Regions from separate parts of the Providencia sp. Marseille-Q8014 genome, predicted to be linked through region 1. Evidence: predicted binding sites of a transcription regulator. Region 1 holds the regulator's gene; each other region holds the start of a gene.
What was found. Region 1 encodes LexA, which represses DNA repair genes until DNA is damaged. Its sites were predicted from a motif close to TNCTGTATGTACATACAGNA; they were not measured.
Positions count from the first base shown of each region.

Region 2: the regulator LexA is predicted to act here: its motif matches at 4,190-4,209, upstream of sulA (SOS-induced cell division inhibitor SulA).
Region 3: the regulator LexA is predicted to act here: its motif matches at 3,496-3,515, upstream of mutH (DNA mismatch repair endonuclease MutH).

Region 1 covers NZ_CBCOPT010000001.1:477,844-483,544, reverse strand. Annotated here, with positions in the region: gene ACWPW6_RS02060 (fimbria/pilus outer membrane usher protein) at 1-1,723, opposite strand, end outside; gene ACWPW6_RS02055 (fimbrial protein) at 1,807-2,388, opposite strand; gene zur (zinc uptake transcriptional repressor Zur) at 3,451-3,966, shown strand; gene lexA (transcriptional repressor LexA) at 4,152-4,775, opposite strand; gene ACWPW6_RS02040 (diacylglycerol kinase) at 4,912-5,286, opposite strand; gene plsB (glycerol-3-phosphate 1-O-acyltransferase PlsB) at 5,401-5,701, shown strand, end outside.
Region 2 covers NZ_CBCOPT010000001.1:2,929,187-2,934,887, forward strand. Annotated here, with positions in the region: gene helD (DNA helicase IV) at 1-866, opposite strand, end outside; gene yccS (YccS family putative transporter) at 1,123-3,297, shown strand; gene ACWPW6_RS13000 (TfoX/Sxy family DNA transformation protein) at 3,392-4,021, opposite strand; gene sulA (SOS-induced cell division inhibitor SulA) at 4,228-4,749, shown strand; gene ompA (porin OmpA) at 5,105-5,701, shown strand, end outside.
Region 3 covers NZ_CBCOPT010000001.1:1,428,659-1,434,359, forward strand. Annotated here, with positions in the region: gene ACWPW6_RS06165 (sphingomyelin phosphodiesterase) at 182-1,087, shown strand; gene ACWPW6_RS06170 (alpha/beta fold hydrolase) at 1,127-1,996, opposite strand; gene ACWPW6_RS06175 (helix-hairpin-helix domain-containing protein) at 2,180-2,419, shown strand; gene mutH (DNA mismatch repair endonuclease MutH) at 2,593-3,276, opposite strand; gene sgrR (HTH-type transcriptional regulator SgrR) at 3,826-5,505, opposite strand.

The sequences.
Region 1 (5,701 bases):
TCGAATCGTTATTTTCTAATGGAATATTTAAGTTAACGTACACACCATCATCAGTCGTTTCACGGCTTTTAGTTCGATAAGCAGTCAAACTTAAACTGACGTTTTTCATCTTACCAATATCGAAATAATTAGATACCGTCATATTATATTGATTCGATGAAGGACGGTTCCAATAAGTTTGGTGTGAATAGTTTAAATACAGGTTCGTGTTATAGTCAGGAAGCGCTGTACCAAAAATAATGGTATACAACTCTTTACCGCTATCTATCGTATCGCCGTTATAACGACGATCAATAAACTGAGGCATGCTCATATAGTTTCTTTCAGAAAAGCGGTAACCAGCAAACGTAATTTGGCTATTAATTTCATCGAACTGTTTGGAGTAGGTAATGTTATAAGAGTTACCACTTAACGTACGATTATTATCAATATTGCCCATTTGCGCCCGAGAGATATTGATGTTCCCCGATAACACACCAAACGGCGCAAAGTCACGACCAAAACCAATCGCTACGTTTTGATATTCTGAAGAAGCTAATAAGCCACCATAAATTGTTGTATTATTTGTCGCCCCCCAAGATAACGAACCTAAACTAAACTCAGGGCCTTGCGTATTATGTTCGTCTTTGGTCGGTTTTCCCAAGACGAATTGATAAATAAGTTGTCCTGGGCGAGTCAAAGTCCCCAGTTTTGATGTTTCCACTTTATAGCTCGTGACACTTCCATCCTGCTCTTGAATAGTCACATCCATGGTACCGCCACCAAACGAGTTAACGTCTTGGATACGGAATGGCCCAGGACTCACTTCTGTTTGATAAATAATACGGCCATCTTGTTTAACGATAACGGTGGCGTTAGTTTTTGCTACCCCTGCTATTTCAGGTGCATAACCCTGTAAGCGAGGCGGGAACATTGATTCATCCGTTTCTAAACTCACCCCGAGATAGCGAAAACTATCAAACAAGGTTGAGGATAGATATTGTTCACCGAGAGTTAAACGAGCACTGAGTGAACGAATTGCACGGTAAGCATAGAGTTGGTTCCAAGCCCATGATTGGCTACGTTTATTGAGCTCTCCGTTTTGTGATTGCCAATCCGCTCTGAAACGCCATGGGCCGATATTGGCGCCCATAGTCCCTGTTGCAGTGATACCTGTTTGCGTTCCCTTCCCATTGCCTTTTTGCTCTTTGACCAAACGGCCTGTTGCGTTATAGTCAAGAAAAGCGCCTAAAATACCATCATCCCAACGTGTAGGGGGATCCCAGCTTGCATCTTGGTACTCCATATATGCTTGCGGTATTTTAATTTTTAACGTGTTTTTAGCTAAATCCCCCTGAAAACTCATTTCAGGGATGCTACGAATATCTAAACATTGCCCATCTTTCAGCCATTGAATTTTATTTTCCCACTCCTCTTTCAATCCTAGCAGTGGATATATTTCTGGCGTAATACAAGCCAAAGAGACTTTCTTATCGTAATTAGGATTAAAAAAAATGACTGGCTGTTCAGCAATTATTTTCGTGTTATTAACTTCAAGATCTAAAGAATAATCACCAGGGGGAACATAATTGGCATGAGAAAACTTACTGAAATCTATATTTTCAGTTCCCTCACCATCTAGAAAATCCGTATTAAAGTCGATAGCCTCTTCAGACCAAACTATCGTTGGAATTAGCATCAAAAGCATTATTTTTGTTATTACATTTAATTTCATGCTTTTCATTTAACTAACCCACTAATAAGAATAGATAAAATAAGGTCATCAACATATGGCGCAAATACGCCATATGTTGGACACATTAAGTCTTATTGATAAATGATTTTGAAGTTAGCAACAGTATCGAAACGACCTGTTGTTGCTTTGTTATTAGGATCTTCGTTACCTTTCACATAAGCTTCGAAATGCAGAGTTGTTTCTGAACCATCACCGTTATTTAGGTCATAGCCATTACCAGTACCTGGGAATGGTTTACCGAACTCAACGATTTTGCTTCCACCATCAGTGATAACAATACCCGCGTTCTGTACTTTACCTAAACCAAGTAATTCACCGGTAAAGCCTGTGAAACCAGAAATTGTTCCACCCGTAAAGGTGATTTTTGCGTTTTTGTACGTTTCAGTTGAGCAATTTTTCAGCACGATATCAAATGGACGGCTATCTGAACGGAACTTACCAGATGTTAATTCGTGCAATGCGATTTCACCAAAACGAACAGTTTGATTCAGGTTATCATCATCAATTGAACAAGGTACATCATTGATGAAACCAGTGAATTGAATTTTACCTTGTGAGCTTTCAACTGGAGCAGGATCATCTGCCATCGCAGTCATAGAAACACCCATAGTTAAACCTAATGCCAAACTTACCGCTAATTTATTAAATTTCATAAAGATTTCCTTTAGATATGTAGGAAGTAGCATTCTCTATCCCGATAAACTCTAAAGAAATGAACCCATAAGCTCATTTTCGATTAGAATTAGCATTAGTGAAAATTTCCTTATTCCACTAGAACCTTTTAGGAAGAGATTTTTTTAAAATAAATAAATTAATTCATTTAATTTATTTTTATAAAAAGAAAAAATTGAAATATTCAATTTGTTACTTTAAACATGGAATATTTAATGAGGTAAAATCCTTTTTTCTCCAACCTTTTTCAACGTTGAAGTAAATAATCAATATATATTCCACAAAACTCAAACAGAACTGGATTACCCATACTTTGATGACCCATATTTTCTATAGACAATCCTACACACACGATATTTTTTGTCAAAATTAACCGGAATACGAAACACGGACAGTCAATTATGTTGTTATTTTCTTATTTTCAGTTTTCAACCATTAAAAAAGGCAGCACCAACTCCTAAAAGTAGTAATAATTAGAAAAATATATATAAAAATGTAAGTTTGTATTTATAAAAACTTAATAATTTTTTCTAAAAAGAAAGTCGTTTTTTTATAAGGAAACACGCAGTAACAGCAAAAAACAATGACATCAATAGATTAAAAACAAAAAATAAGAATTAAAAAATAAAAAAGCAATAAAAACAAAATAAAAATCTATAGGGAAAAATTTAGATAAGAAAACTCCCAATTGAAATGTGTTACTGAAGGTTACTTTTTAAATTTAAAGTTACATTTTAATTGTTATTATTTTGTATTGGTTTTGTTTTTATCGTGATAATAAATTACTTATTGCACCAGAGTATAATGGTGCCATTTATAACCCTATTTCACTCACTTTTAGTAACATGCTTAAAATACAATATTAACGTATATTGTGAGATGTGATTTATTTATTTGAATATTAAATGGTTGTGATTTTTTCCTAATACGCTTTTTTCTAAGCCTCACTTTTTATTCATTCTCATTTCAGTCTCTATGTATCATAAAGTTATGGTAAACTTGTCTTCACTATCATTGGGATTTTTGCTGTGGGGTCAACGACCATGAAAATAATGAGTGAGGATAAGCTGCTAGTGATGGCCGAAAGAATTTGCCAATCAAGAGGTGTTAGGCTAACGCCTCAGCGGGAAACCGTTCTACGGCTAATAGCGCAACAACACGGTGCAATAAGTGCTTATGACCTGCTCGATTTGCTGCGTGAAGTCGAGCCTCAAGCCAAGCCACCAACAGTCTATCGTGCGCTTGAATTTTTAATGGAACAGAGCTTTATTCATAAAATCGAATCGACAAATAGCTATGTTATCTGCCATCACTTTGACAATCCTAGCCATATCTCAGTCATGTTGATTTGTGATCATTGCGGTGGCGTAGCAGAAAGTGATTGCGGAACCATAGAAGCTGCTATTTTAGATTTAGCTAATCAAAATCAATTTCAACTCCGTCATACCGTCGTTGAGAACCATGGTTTATGCCGAGTATGCAGTGAGTTAGCTAGCTGTAAAGACCATGAGCATTGTCATCATGACCATGAACAACCTATTAAGACAAAGAAAAAGTAATCACTAAGACAATAAAATAGACAAAACACACTATAGTAGAGTGTAATATTTTATGTCTCTTAATAAGTCGGGTGCACAGATAAACTCACTAATGAGTAAAAGAAAGGTATCGCAGGCAGACTCCTAAAATAGATACATAGTAAATCTGCCAGCAATATTTTTGAGGGTATTTTATGGCGCTAACATTAGCACCAGTCACCATTACGGATCACGCCAACCGCTAGCCCTTCAATTGTAAAATTCTGCTGACGCAGATCAACAATAATCGGAGCAAATTCTGCATTTTCAGCGATTAACTCAACACGGTTACCTTGCTGCTTAAAGCGTTTCACAGTCACTTCATCTTCAATACGTGCAACAACCACTTGCCCATTACGGACATCTTGTGTTTTATGCACAGCTAAAAGGTCGCCATCCATAATCCCAATGTCCTTCATTGACATACCATTAACACGTAATAAAAAATCAGCATGGGGCTTAAATAGAGCAGGATCCACTTGATAATGACTTTCAATGTGCTCTTGAGCCAATAGAGGTTCGCCAGCAGCAACACGTCCAATCAAAGGAAGCCCCTGAACTTCAGCATCATTTTCTTCTTCAAGTAGTAAACGGATACCACGAGAAGCCCCTGAAACAATCTCAATGACCCCTTTACGTGCCAAGGCTTTAAGGTGCTCTTCTGCCGCATTAGGCGAACGAAAACCAAGGCTTGCTGCTATTTCAGCGCGTGTAGGTGGCATACCCGTCTGAGAAATGTGATCGCGCACCAGATCATAAACCTGCTGTTGTCTAGCCGTCAGTGCTTTCATCTCGTTCCCCTGTTTGTTTATACAGTCAGACTGTGAGTATATACAGGTAAATGAAGTTTTGAAACACTTAAATCACTGAAGTGCCATATTTGTTGAAAGCTCATCAAGGATTTATCGATTTGCGACAATTTCTACATTAGCCAGCAAAATAGTGTTGCCATAAAACGGTTGCCCAAATAACCAACGCGAGTCCAATGGTCACAAACACCGCGGCAGAACCGATATCTTTAGCTCGACCAGACAATTCATGATATTCACTGCCCACGCGATCAACCACCGCTTCAATTGCACTATTCAGTAATTCAACAATCGCCACCAGCACAACAGAACTGATCAACAATAATCGATCGATATAACTCACATCCAACCACAGCGCGATAATGACGGCAATCAATGCCGCAACAGATTCCTGCCGAAAGGCCGCTTCATTAATCCAAGCCGCCTTTAATCCTTTAAGGGAATACCCCGCAGCCTTTATTACACGAGTCAATCCCTTAGTTTGGTTCGCCATATTTATTCCTCAAAATTACAAACAATAATCATTTTTTGCGGTCAAAGTTAATCATTTGCCAGTTGATTTCTGGTATGCTTGCGAAGCATTGTTAACAAGAGGCTATAATCATTTATGTCACTATGGCGTAAAATATATTACAACACGTTGAATTTACCACTTAAATTACTGGTAAAGAGTAAACTCGTTCCAACAGACCCGATATCAGAACTGGAATTGGACACCAGCCGGCCCACGTTATACGTGTTGCCTTATCATTCCAAGTCTGACCTTTTAACATTACGTCACCAATGCTTATCGATCGGTCTACCTGACCCGTTGGTCGATAATGACATTAATGGCACTAAATTACCGGCCTATGTCTTCATTGATGATGGTCCGAGAGTCTTTCGCTACTACTCACCAAACCCACGTA
Region 2 (5,701 bases), 2.5 Mb from region 1:
TTGTTACTACCTTCACGAATAATCTGTAGCGCTAATGCATGAAAGGTTTTTGCCTCAATATCCTCTTGTTGCAAGCGCTCATGAATGCGCTCATTCATTTCTTGAGCCGCTTTACGCCCAAAAGCCAATAATAAGATTTGCTCAGGCTTAGCGAGTCCTCTTAAAAGCAACCAACCTGCTCTGGCAACAAGTACCGATGTTTTTCCGCTCCCCGCACCAGCCAGCACCAAAATATTTTCTTCGCCATTAATCACTGCCAGAGATTGGCTGGGGTTCAGTGGTGATGTTTCAACATGTTGAAAAAAGTCACCATAGCGTGACAATATTGATTCACTCCATTGTTGATTAATATGCTGTCGACAGCGTTCGCCATCTTCTAGCCACTGTAAGCAATAACGATAAGCGGCAGCACAGTTTTCAAATTGGCTAACACGAGCCAATGGCAAAGGGAGAGACGAAAATTTTTCGCTAATTTTTTTCCGAAAGGACGCTAACTCACGTAAGTTGAGCCAACTATCTTGTTGAGTTTGTTGCTGAATAGATTTTGCGAGTGAAGTCAGGACTTCAGCACTGATTTCACTCATTTCTAGGCTCCATTGCTGCCACTTATCATTTAAATAATGATAAAAGCGTTGAGTTTGCTTCCATTCAGTACCATGTAAACGTACGACTTGCTCATCAGAGAGTTCAAACTCTAGCTCTCCCCAGACAATGCCTCTTTTACAATGGATATCAATTAACTGATTAAAAGGTATAAGGTATTGATGTTTTTCCCCACTCACCTCAATGCCAGCATTCAATAAGCGAACCCGATTATAGGGATGCTGAGCCAGGCGCTGCCCAATCTGTGTTGATTTCAGTTCCATACATCCTGCACCTGAGTTGTTCAATTATGAAAATAACGGTAGCTTGATTCCAAACAGTTTTTTATTACTCATAAACACGCTATCCTATATAGACTCTACATAATTCGAGTTGCATCTAGAAAATGTTCAACAATGTGTTGAAAAGAAAACTAGATTATATAGGCACTTAAATTTGCAGGTTGAAAACACATCAACAACTAAGCAACTTGAAATATGACGAGTATAGACTAGGGAATGTTTGCCTTTGAGGTACTTTGTGTTAACGCTGCTTACCAGTTATCGTCGTGTTTTATATAACAGCCATATTTTATATTATATCCGAATCTTAATCGCCCTGACAGGGACGACTCTCATTCCTTGGTTATTAAACCAAGAGCCCAAAGTCACAATTCCCTTAACCTTAGGCATGGTTGCGGCGGCTCTGACGGATCTCGATGATAGATTAACTGGCCGCTTAAAAAACTTAGTTATCACACTATGTTGCTTTTTTATCGCATCCGTCTCTATTGAATTGTTATTCCCACATCCAATACTTTTCTTCTTTGGTCTGGCAATTTCAACCTGTGGATTCATTCTATTGGGCGCATTAGGTCAACGCTATGCTACGATTGCTTTTGGTGCGCTATTAATTGCCATCTATACCATGCTGGGAGTGCCTATTTTTGATACATGGTATCAACAACCTGCTTTGCTACTCATTGGTGCTATTTGGTATAACGTCTTGACCTTAATCGGCCATATTCTATTTCCAGTTAGGCCGTTGCAAGATGCCATTACGCAATGTTATCAGCAATTAGCGGCTTATCTTGATGCTAAAGCTAACCTATTCGACCCCGATTTGGAAGATGACTACCCGCAGTCAGTCTACGAGCTAGCACTCGTTAATAGCACATTAGTCAGTACGATGAATCAAGCAAAAATAGCGCTTCTTAGCCGACTAAAAGGTGATCGCGGACAAAAAGGCACCCGTACGACGTTGCAATATTATTTTGTGGCGCAAGATATCCATGAACGTGCCAGCTCATCACACATTCAATACCAACAACTGAGTCGCACCCTGCGCCACAGCGATATATTATTCCGTTTTCAACGTTTACTGAGTATGCAAGCAAGAGCTTGCCAGCAAGTCGCTCAATCAGTCCTATGGCGTAAACAATATCAACATAATCCACGCTTTGAAGGTACTTTCACTTACCTTGAAAACTCACTGCAATTACTTAAGCAACGCTCCCCAGCGATTCATGAAATAAAAGCGTTGTATAACTTACTCAAAAACTTGAAAGGTATTGACGTGCAATTGCGTGGGCTTAGCCTTGAACAGAATTCACGGCAACATCATAATAAACAAATTGAACAATTATCAGATGAGTCCCCTTCAGGTCTCAGTGATATTATTGCCCGCTTTAAACATCATTTAACGCCTAAGTCTGCACTTTTCCGCCATGCCGTTAGAATGTCACTCTTACTCTGTACAGGCTATCTCATTATCCAGTTATTTGATTTAGAAAGAGGATATTGGATTTTATTAACCAGTTTATTTGTTTGCCAACCTAACTATAGTGCAACCAAACGACGACTCGCACTACGGATAATCGGTACCCTCATCGGGATACTCGTTGGGTTACCTTTATTAAATTTTGTGCCTTCAATGGAAGGACAGCTGACCTTAATCGTTATTTCTGGTTTGCTATTTTTTGTTTTCCGTAGCAGCCAATATGCTCAAGCAACCCTATTTATTACCTTGCTTGTTCTCTTTTGTTTTAACCTATTAGGAGAAGGATTTGAGGTTGCTCTTCCTCGGGTCATTGATACTTTAATCGGTTGTTTTATTGCCTTTCTTGCAGTGAGCTTTATATGGCCTGATTGGAAATTTCGCCAATTACCTCAAGTGGTACAAAAAACCATGGACAGCAATTGCCGTTATTTAGATGCGATTTTGCAACAGTACTATCAAGGTAAAGATAATAGCCTTGAATACCGAGTAGCACGGCGAGATGCCCATAATAATGATGCAGAATTTGCTTCTATTGTTTCGAATATGGCATCAGACCCGAAGTCCTATCAAGTCACCCAAGAACAGGCATTTAGGCTTCTATGCCTTAACCATACATTGCTGAGCTATATTTCCGCCCTTGGTGCACATCGAGAGCAGATGCAAAATAAGGATAACCTCACGATTTTAAGTGATGCTATTTGCTATGTAGAAACCTCATTGCAAATCCTGACATTGGACGCTCAAGCCGAAGAGAAATCAGAACAGTTACGAGAAAGTATTACGCGTCGCATTGATAGCATATCCGTCAGTGATGATGAAAAAACAGTACTGATTATGGAACAAGCAAGATTATTACTGGAGCTTATTCCTGAAATCAAGGCTATGATCATACAAATTAATACGTCAGCAAATCATTATGTACACGAGCAAAATTAAGTCAGTTAGCCGATAAATAAAACAGATGAGCGGGTGTCAAAATGTGGCGAAACAGTGACATCCCCTCTCATCGTTTATCTCACCTTAATTAGCCCTACCCCACACTGTTATACCAATTGATCAATTCTTGTTTCATTTGTAATGGTAAAACAGCACTATGATAGCCTTCTATTGCCCCCGCTAATCCAATCAGTAATTTAATACTAGGAGAAAATCGCCCCAACTGTTTTAGCTTCAAAAAGCAAGCTTTCGCACCTATTGCTCGTAAATCATCAACTTTATGAATGCCGATTTTGCCTAATGCTCTCTCTACTGACATATTCATATTCGGTAAGTCTTTGATACGTAATACCGCTGATTGTTTTTGTTTTCGTTCTTCAATCGCAGAACGATAAGCTAACTCAATACAATGGAGCAATAACTCTTCATTTTCCCATATCTGCTCAGGGATCTGATAATAACGCAGTTCTAGCGGTATGCCTTTTTTGCTAAACACTAGCCGCCTAAGTTTAATAGATTCAAAGTAGCTTCTTGCAAAAAGACATCCACGTAAATATAAAAGGCCATCTAATGTTAACCCGATGATGGCACTATCGATGATTAGACAATATCCACCAAAGTGGTTTTTCTTTTTAAACTCACCAAAACGTTTTAATAGCTGATCTAATCGAGGATCATTCTTTTCCAGTAAAGACATACACCCAAGCTCCTTATGAGTATTCATCTACTTCCATCCTTGTATGTGAAACTATAAATATCCTAATTTTACAAACAATTAGCAGAAACCTATTCTGGGATGAACAGCCTAAAACTCCAAGAATATTGCAGATAAAAACACCAAAGTTGCGAAGCGCTTTGAAAAAATAGGCTTGATATTGTATGAATATACAGTTACTGTATATTCATACAGCTTGATTGGTGAGGTGAATTATGGCTATCTATTCTTGGAACAAAGCAACTGAACATTCTGTTAACCACAGTACGCAAGTCATGCCTTCAACACCACATATCCATGATGCCATGCAGCATGGTATGGTGAGTGAACTGGTTTATGATGAAAAACATCCTATTATGGATTACATCCTACTGCCAATGTTGCGCCAATTTGGTGTGCAATCTCGCTGGTTGCTTTGGTTGAGTCCAAATAAAAAGTTGAGTCGCCATTGGCTAGAGCAGTCTGGTTTACCTATAAATAAAATCATGCAATTAAGTAATATGCCGTCAATAACGACAATAGATGCAATGGAAAAGGCATTAAAGAGTGGTAATTACAGTGTCGTACTCGGCTGGCTTCCTGAATTAAATGAACAGGACTTTGCTCGATTACAAAGCGCGGCTCAAGAAGGTCATTCTATTGGCTTTATTATGCGCCCTCAAAAAACACATAATATTGCAAGTATCCATTCTGGACAGCTAAATAACCTAAAAATTCACTCTAACTATTATCACTAGCCAAGATTAAGAATATTCTTAGTAAATTTGACATTTGGATATAACAAGCTCAAAAAATGTAGAAAAAATAATTGAGATCAATGGGATAGATAATAATCAATCTAAAATTAGGTTATGTTTATCTCTCTGATTTATCCACTAAAATATGTTTTTTTATAACGATTTTTGCTTGCTCTACTTGTATCTTTTTAAGTTCGTTGTAGACTTTAGCTTGTTAAGGTTATGGCATTATTTTTTACTTTTTATAAATTTTTGTAGATAATGTCAGCGAAACCTAGCAAGTATTTTAAACCAATGGCGAATAATAAGGCTCATTGAAGCCATGCCTATATTGGATGATAACGAGGCGTAAAAAATGAAAAAGACAGCTATCGCAGTAGCAGTGGCAGTAGCAGCTTTCGCAACTGTTGCGCAGGCAGCTCCAAAAGACAACACTTGGTATACCGGTGCTAAACTGGGTTGGTCTCACTATGAAGACACAAGCTTTACTCCAGTTGATCGTAATGCAACTGTAGGTAACAGTACTGACCGTGATACTTTCGGTGCTGGTGCATACGCAGGTTACCAATACAACCAGTACATGGGCTTCGAGCTTGGTTATGACTGGTTTGGTAAAATGAAATACAAAGGTGCTGGTAACAACGGCGACCTGAAATCAATGGGTGTTTCTCTGACGACCAAACTAAGCTATCCAGTAATGGATGACTTAGACGTTTACACTCGTTTAGGTGGTATGGTATGGCGTACTGATGTTAAAGCACATCAAGAAGGTCAACCAAATTACAAAGAAAACGACACTGGCGTTTCTCCTGTATACGCACTGGGTGTTGAATATGCAATCACTCCAAACTGGGCGACTCGTTTAGACTACCAGTGGGTGAGCAACATCGGTGATAACGATAACTTGGGCGTACGTCCAGACAACGGCATGCTGAGCGTTGGTCTAGCATAT
Region 3 (5,701 bases), 950 kb from region 1:
CTGATTACTGATAAAATTCTTTTGGTTATACAATAAGAAATAATCTATTCGCTATTGTTGATATGGTTTAGCATAGCTCTTGTCGTCATTGTCAAACACAATGTGTTTACTGAAATAGCCTTTATTTTAAAATGATAATGTAATTTATATATTATTAATCAATGACATGATAGGAAAAACTATGCCAAATAAAATTAAAGTGATGACATTTAATACTTATTTATTGCATGTTCCTCTTTTTAGTATTGGTGCATCAACAAGAAATACAAGAATTAATGCGATGATTAGAGATAATATTTTTTCTGATGTTGACATTGTTATTTTTCAAGAGGTTTTTAGCCAAGATTCTGAAAAGAAATTATTTTCAGGAATGAGAGAGTTGGGGGTTATCTATCACACACCGGTTGCGGCTCAATATAATGAATCTATCCTAGCTTATTGTGACTCGAATAATTGTTGGAATAATAAAAAAGGAACATGGGATATTATTCAGCAAGTTAACTCAGGTATCGCTATTGCTTCTCGTTATCCCATTATTTATCGTGAATATCATCTTTTTGATGATTCGGGCTGTGGTGCTGACCGTTTTAGTGCTAAAGGAGGAGTGAGGGCCGTTATTGACTTTAAGGGCAGTAAGGTCAATGTTATTGGTACACATATGCAGTCGGATGATCATTATTGTATAATGACAACCCCTTCAGATCATCGTAAAACTCAGCTTAATCAGTTAATCAACTGGGCTAATAGCATCGCTTCAGAAGAGAATTTAGCCGTCGTCTTAGGGGGTGACCTTAATATCAATTATACGCAAAGGGAATATATACAAGCTTTGGATATTATTGGCTGGGGAGAACCTGAATATGTTTCATCGACTCCTTCGTGGGATGTCACAAGCAATGATATCATTAAAGCTGCGCATCCAGATGAAAAAGAGAGTTGGCATTTAGATTATATTTTTGCAAAAAATGTTGCTTCGATCAAAGAACAAACCAGACAGGTGAAAATGAAAACAGCTTATTATTATAATAATAATGCTTATTATGATTATTCAGACCATTATCCAGTCGTGGCTGAAATTGAATTATGATAATATTCAATATTCAGCCAGTTATTAATTTATATTTACTTATTCAGCTTTTAAATTTTTTAAGATCGCTTCTGATTGGGTCCATAATAGAGAACCCCCTTCATTTTTAAACAGGAAATGTTGGCAATGAGGAAAGCGAGTGGCAAGGATATGGCCAAAATCGGGTGAGTGCACAGAACTTTCATCTTTTTGGCCATACCATAATGATACAGGGCATTGGATCTGTTCAGGTTGGAAAGGCCATGCTTGTAGCGTAATCAGCAAATCTTGAACATAGCCTAAATTACCTTGTACAAAAGCACGGTTCATACATTCGGTGTAAGCTTCTAAAAAGGTGGCTTCATGATAAAGCTGTTGGTCGATTTCAGCACTACAATTGAGAATAAATGCCAATAGCCATGGTGCGCTGACATTTTTTTTCAACCAGTCAGCGAGCGCTTCAGGGCTATTTATGGCTTGCTCTTGCATATTAATCACATCAGAGCGTAGTCGTTCTCTCGTTGCTGGATGTTCAAATTGGTCTTGGCCTGAGACGATGGATAATGCATTCGGAGTGCCATAAAAAGCCAGTGCCATGGCAAATACAGCGCCCTGAGAAAAACCAATCACTGAGTAATGTTTGATTTGCTGAGAATGCAACAACACAGCGACATCTGCGGCAAAACGAGAAAGTGATTTTTGTGGATCTTGGGAAGAGTCCCCTAAACCCGCTCGTTCAGGCACAATCAATCGCAGCCCAAAACGGTTGAGGAATTCAATGCCAAAACCGAGTGTCCCACTCATACCTGCACCAGTACAAAAAATAACTGGAAAACCGGTTTTCGGCCCAGACTCATACCAACTCAAATGACGGCCATCAGGCAGTTGGAGTGAATTATGGCGTGTCGTGGTGAGCTGACGAGTATACATTGCTAATTCCTAACTTATGCTAAATCGAGGGTGTACTACCATAAATGTGATGAGTGACACAAAGGATATAGGAGATTTTATTGAAATAATAATAGCCATAAAAGAATAGTAAAATAATAATGAGGTATATTGCAAAGCTATTCATTAAAAAAAGATAAGCTACTCATTTAATTAGGAACGAATATGGGGTTTTCAGAAGCGGACAAACAGTGTTTACTCGCGGTAAAAGGGGTAGGGCCGACGGTGATGAGTCGATTAGAACAAATGGGATTCTCGACGTTATCTCAGCTAAGTGAAGCATCCTATGAGGAAATTTTGCGGTTAGGCGCTGAACTCACAGGGTCTAGCTGTTGGAAAAACAGCCCACAGGCTAAGAAAGCAGTGGAAGGAGCCATTAACGCCGCTAAGATGGCCACTAAATAGCGAGTGGTTTCAAGGCTCCTGATTGATGAATAAGCGAATGTGATCCCAGCCGTATTCGCGAACGATAAAATGTGTTGATAACAAATAGAGACTTTAGTTATCTTGGCTTGAGCTGTTACCGGCGTATCTTGAGTAAACGCGGATAGCGGTGTCATCATATATACATTTTCTTTTTAACCGAGTTGAAAATGCCTAGCGAGAAGAGGGGCTGTAAAATCTTTCTTAAGATAAAAGCCTCTCGGTAATGTCATGATAGTTTGCCCAAACTCACCAATTCCTTCTGTTAATGCTTTACTGTTAGCGGCTTTAGGGCGTATTTGTAGCACTTGTCCATGCCGTGCAGTGATGGTTTCAACCTTCCCAAGAACAATCAGATCCATCAATTCTTCCCAATCTTGACGTAGCAATTGCTCTTCCAGTGGTGAGGGACTCCATAGTAAAGGCGTCGCCACACGACGCTGTGCAAGAGGAATTTGGCGCTCTCCTTCAATAGGAAACCACAGTACCCGAGACAGCTTTCGACAAACATGGCTGTTTTCCCAAGTCAACCCACTATTGCCCGTTAAAGGCGCAACGGAAACAAATGTTGTTTCCAGTGGCACACCATGACGATCGATAGGAATCGTTTTTAATTCGACGCCAATTTCAGCAAAATCTTGTTCAGGCTTACTTCCTGCACTAGCCCCTAGAAAATACTCTAGCAACATGCCGACCCAGCCTTTGTCGCGCTTTAAATCAGGGGGGATTGGTAATCCTGCATATTCAGCCAATTGGCCCAGCGTATAACCAGCAAGGGCTTGCGCTCTCGCCATTAAAACAGACTCATTTTCAGGTGGTGGTGGCGGTAAAAATGGCATAATGCGATTAAATAATAATCAAAAAAAGTTCACAGGGTAGAGAAAGTATATCACTTTTTACACCAGATAATTAATGCATTGATATATAAGATAATAATAGAAGACTTAACCACATTATCTTTAACGAAAAATAGGTTATTCACGTTCATCCCATAATAATCACAGGATCATTCACTAGGTTATCCACAGATTTATTGGATAACTGTGAAAAACTTTAATTACTGTGTGCATTTACAGGCTTGACTTACCTGTTTTTTTGAACCTAATCACACAACTTGCCTAAGTTAAGCGCATTACTTGTGGATAAATCATACATTGATTGATCTTTGTTCATTTGAACTCCTAATGAATAAAGTCGAAAACATAAACAGGAGATAACAGGATGGAATGTAAGTATCTTATTGTTTTAAAATGAGTTAGTAATGCGTGAGGATTTTCTTGAAGAAGTGACCTGTAGGATATACCCTGATTACTATCGGGTTGTTCACATGGATATCCACAGAAAAAGTGAATAACATCCTTATTATTCATCTATGGTGTTCATAACTTTTATGATTTCTGTGCATTATCCTCAGAAGGTTGAAACCATGCCGATTTAAAATCAAACCAACCGAACGTATTCATCCTTGCTCCACGCATGGTTTTTTGTCCTTGAAGCTCTAACCAATGATGGAAGATTGGATGAAAAATCTGTGAATCAACTAAGCTTTCACACCATGCTTCGACATTAAGTGATTGTTGTCGCCAATTTGACAGCTCCTCTTTGAGGGGGGAGCCTAAACATTCACGAAATAATGGCATTTCATATAAAGTGGCAAAAATTGAAAATTCGAGAGGTTTAAAGAAGTTGGCTGTCGCAAGCCAAATATCACTTTCTGCTGTGCCATTGAACCATTCAGGGTAATTAACAATGTTTATTTTTAATTCGATACCTTGCGTTTTCAATACACGCTTCATTATTTGGCTGATAGCATAAAACTCGTGGTGTTGATGATAGAAAGTGACCGTCAATTCGGTTAAATCAGCTGGCTTAGGTAATAGCGTTAACATGCGACTATGATGCCAATGCAGTAATAGCCCATAAGCGGGAGCCCAGTGCCGCTGATAAAATGATTCACAATGCGCGAGCAGATTGATTGGTGTTAAAAAACTGCATAGCCATTGACGTATATCACAACGCTGCGCTAGGGCAGAGCGTTGATCCATCAATAAAAAGTAGCATCCTTCTTCCATACGACTTTCTAACGAATCATTTGGTTTGCTGTCACTGTCCATCTTTAATGTGGTACACACCATTTGCTCAGATAATTCAGGCACGACCCAAATAGTGACCTCATCAAGTAGTGCACGGTAGCCAAAATAGCGGTCAAATGCAGTGATTGTCAGTTTTTGCGGTAAGTTTTTTTCAACCAAAAAAGGGCCTGTACCAATAGGTATTTGCTCAAAATTGTCAAAAGACTCCCACTCTTTGGGGAGAATGGCAGCATGAGGACTCCCTAATAGTAAAGGTAGCTGCTTGTCGACTTCACTTAATTGAATATCAATGACATTGGGAAGAGGGGAGGTGACAGATTTAATATGTGAAAATAATGGCCAGCACTGCTGTAAACGCATCAATGAACTAATAATATCATCGACTAGCATCTCTCTACCGTGGTGAAAGTAAATACTGGGTCTTAAGTAAAAACGCCATTCAGTGTCATTTATCATTTGCCAATAATGAGCGATACCATTTTCGACTTCCCCTTTTTCCTCATTTATATGCGTTAATCCATTAAATATCTGACTCATTAAGTGAATTTCAGAACGCCTCATGGGGGTTCCTGGTAGCAAATTAGGGAAATCACGGTAGTAGATGATGCGTAAAAGATTCTTACCTTGCCGATAACTGCGTTCTAATTCAGAGAGAACCATTTGGCGGATTGTTTCTTTATCTCCCACTAAAGCAACAAGTTTTTCAATGCTTTCTTCTTTTAGCAAACGCTCCGCTTGGGCTTGCTGTAACTCTAATCCATTAACATGAAAGAGTAAGGTTGAACGTTTCCCTCTGCCTGCTTCGGCTTGCCAACTGAGCCACCCATGAGATTGCATGCTATTTAATAAAGTGCGGACGTGGCGTCGAGAGCAAAACAGTGTATCGGCAATATGTTGCAATGTGGTTTCACTATCTTGACCCTGAAAGTGTTGCCAAAGACGGACGAATTGTGTTTGTAAGCGAGAACTGGACATAAAAGAGGAACTCCGGCAATGATTACATCAATTTTTATTTCCCAATATCCATTTGATAATAGACACCAGTAAGTAGCTCGTTAGGCCTGTTAATTGGCAGGCTGACTCCCAGAATTATTGAGTAATGGTAATTTACCAGCCGATAGCAGCATTATCGGCTTTTTTTGTTGCCTTTATTTTGAATACTGTTATTGGA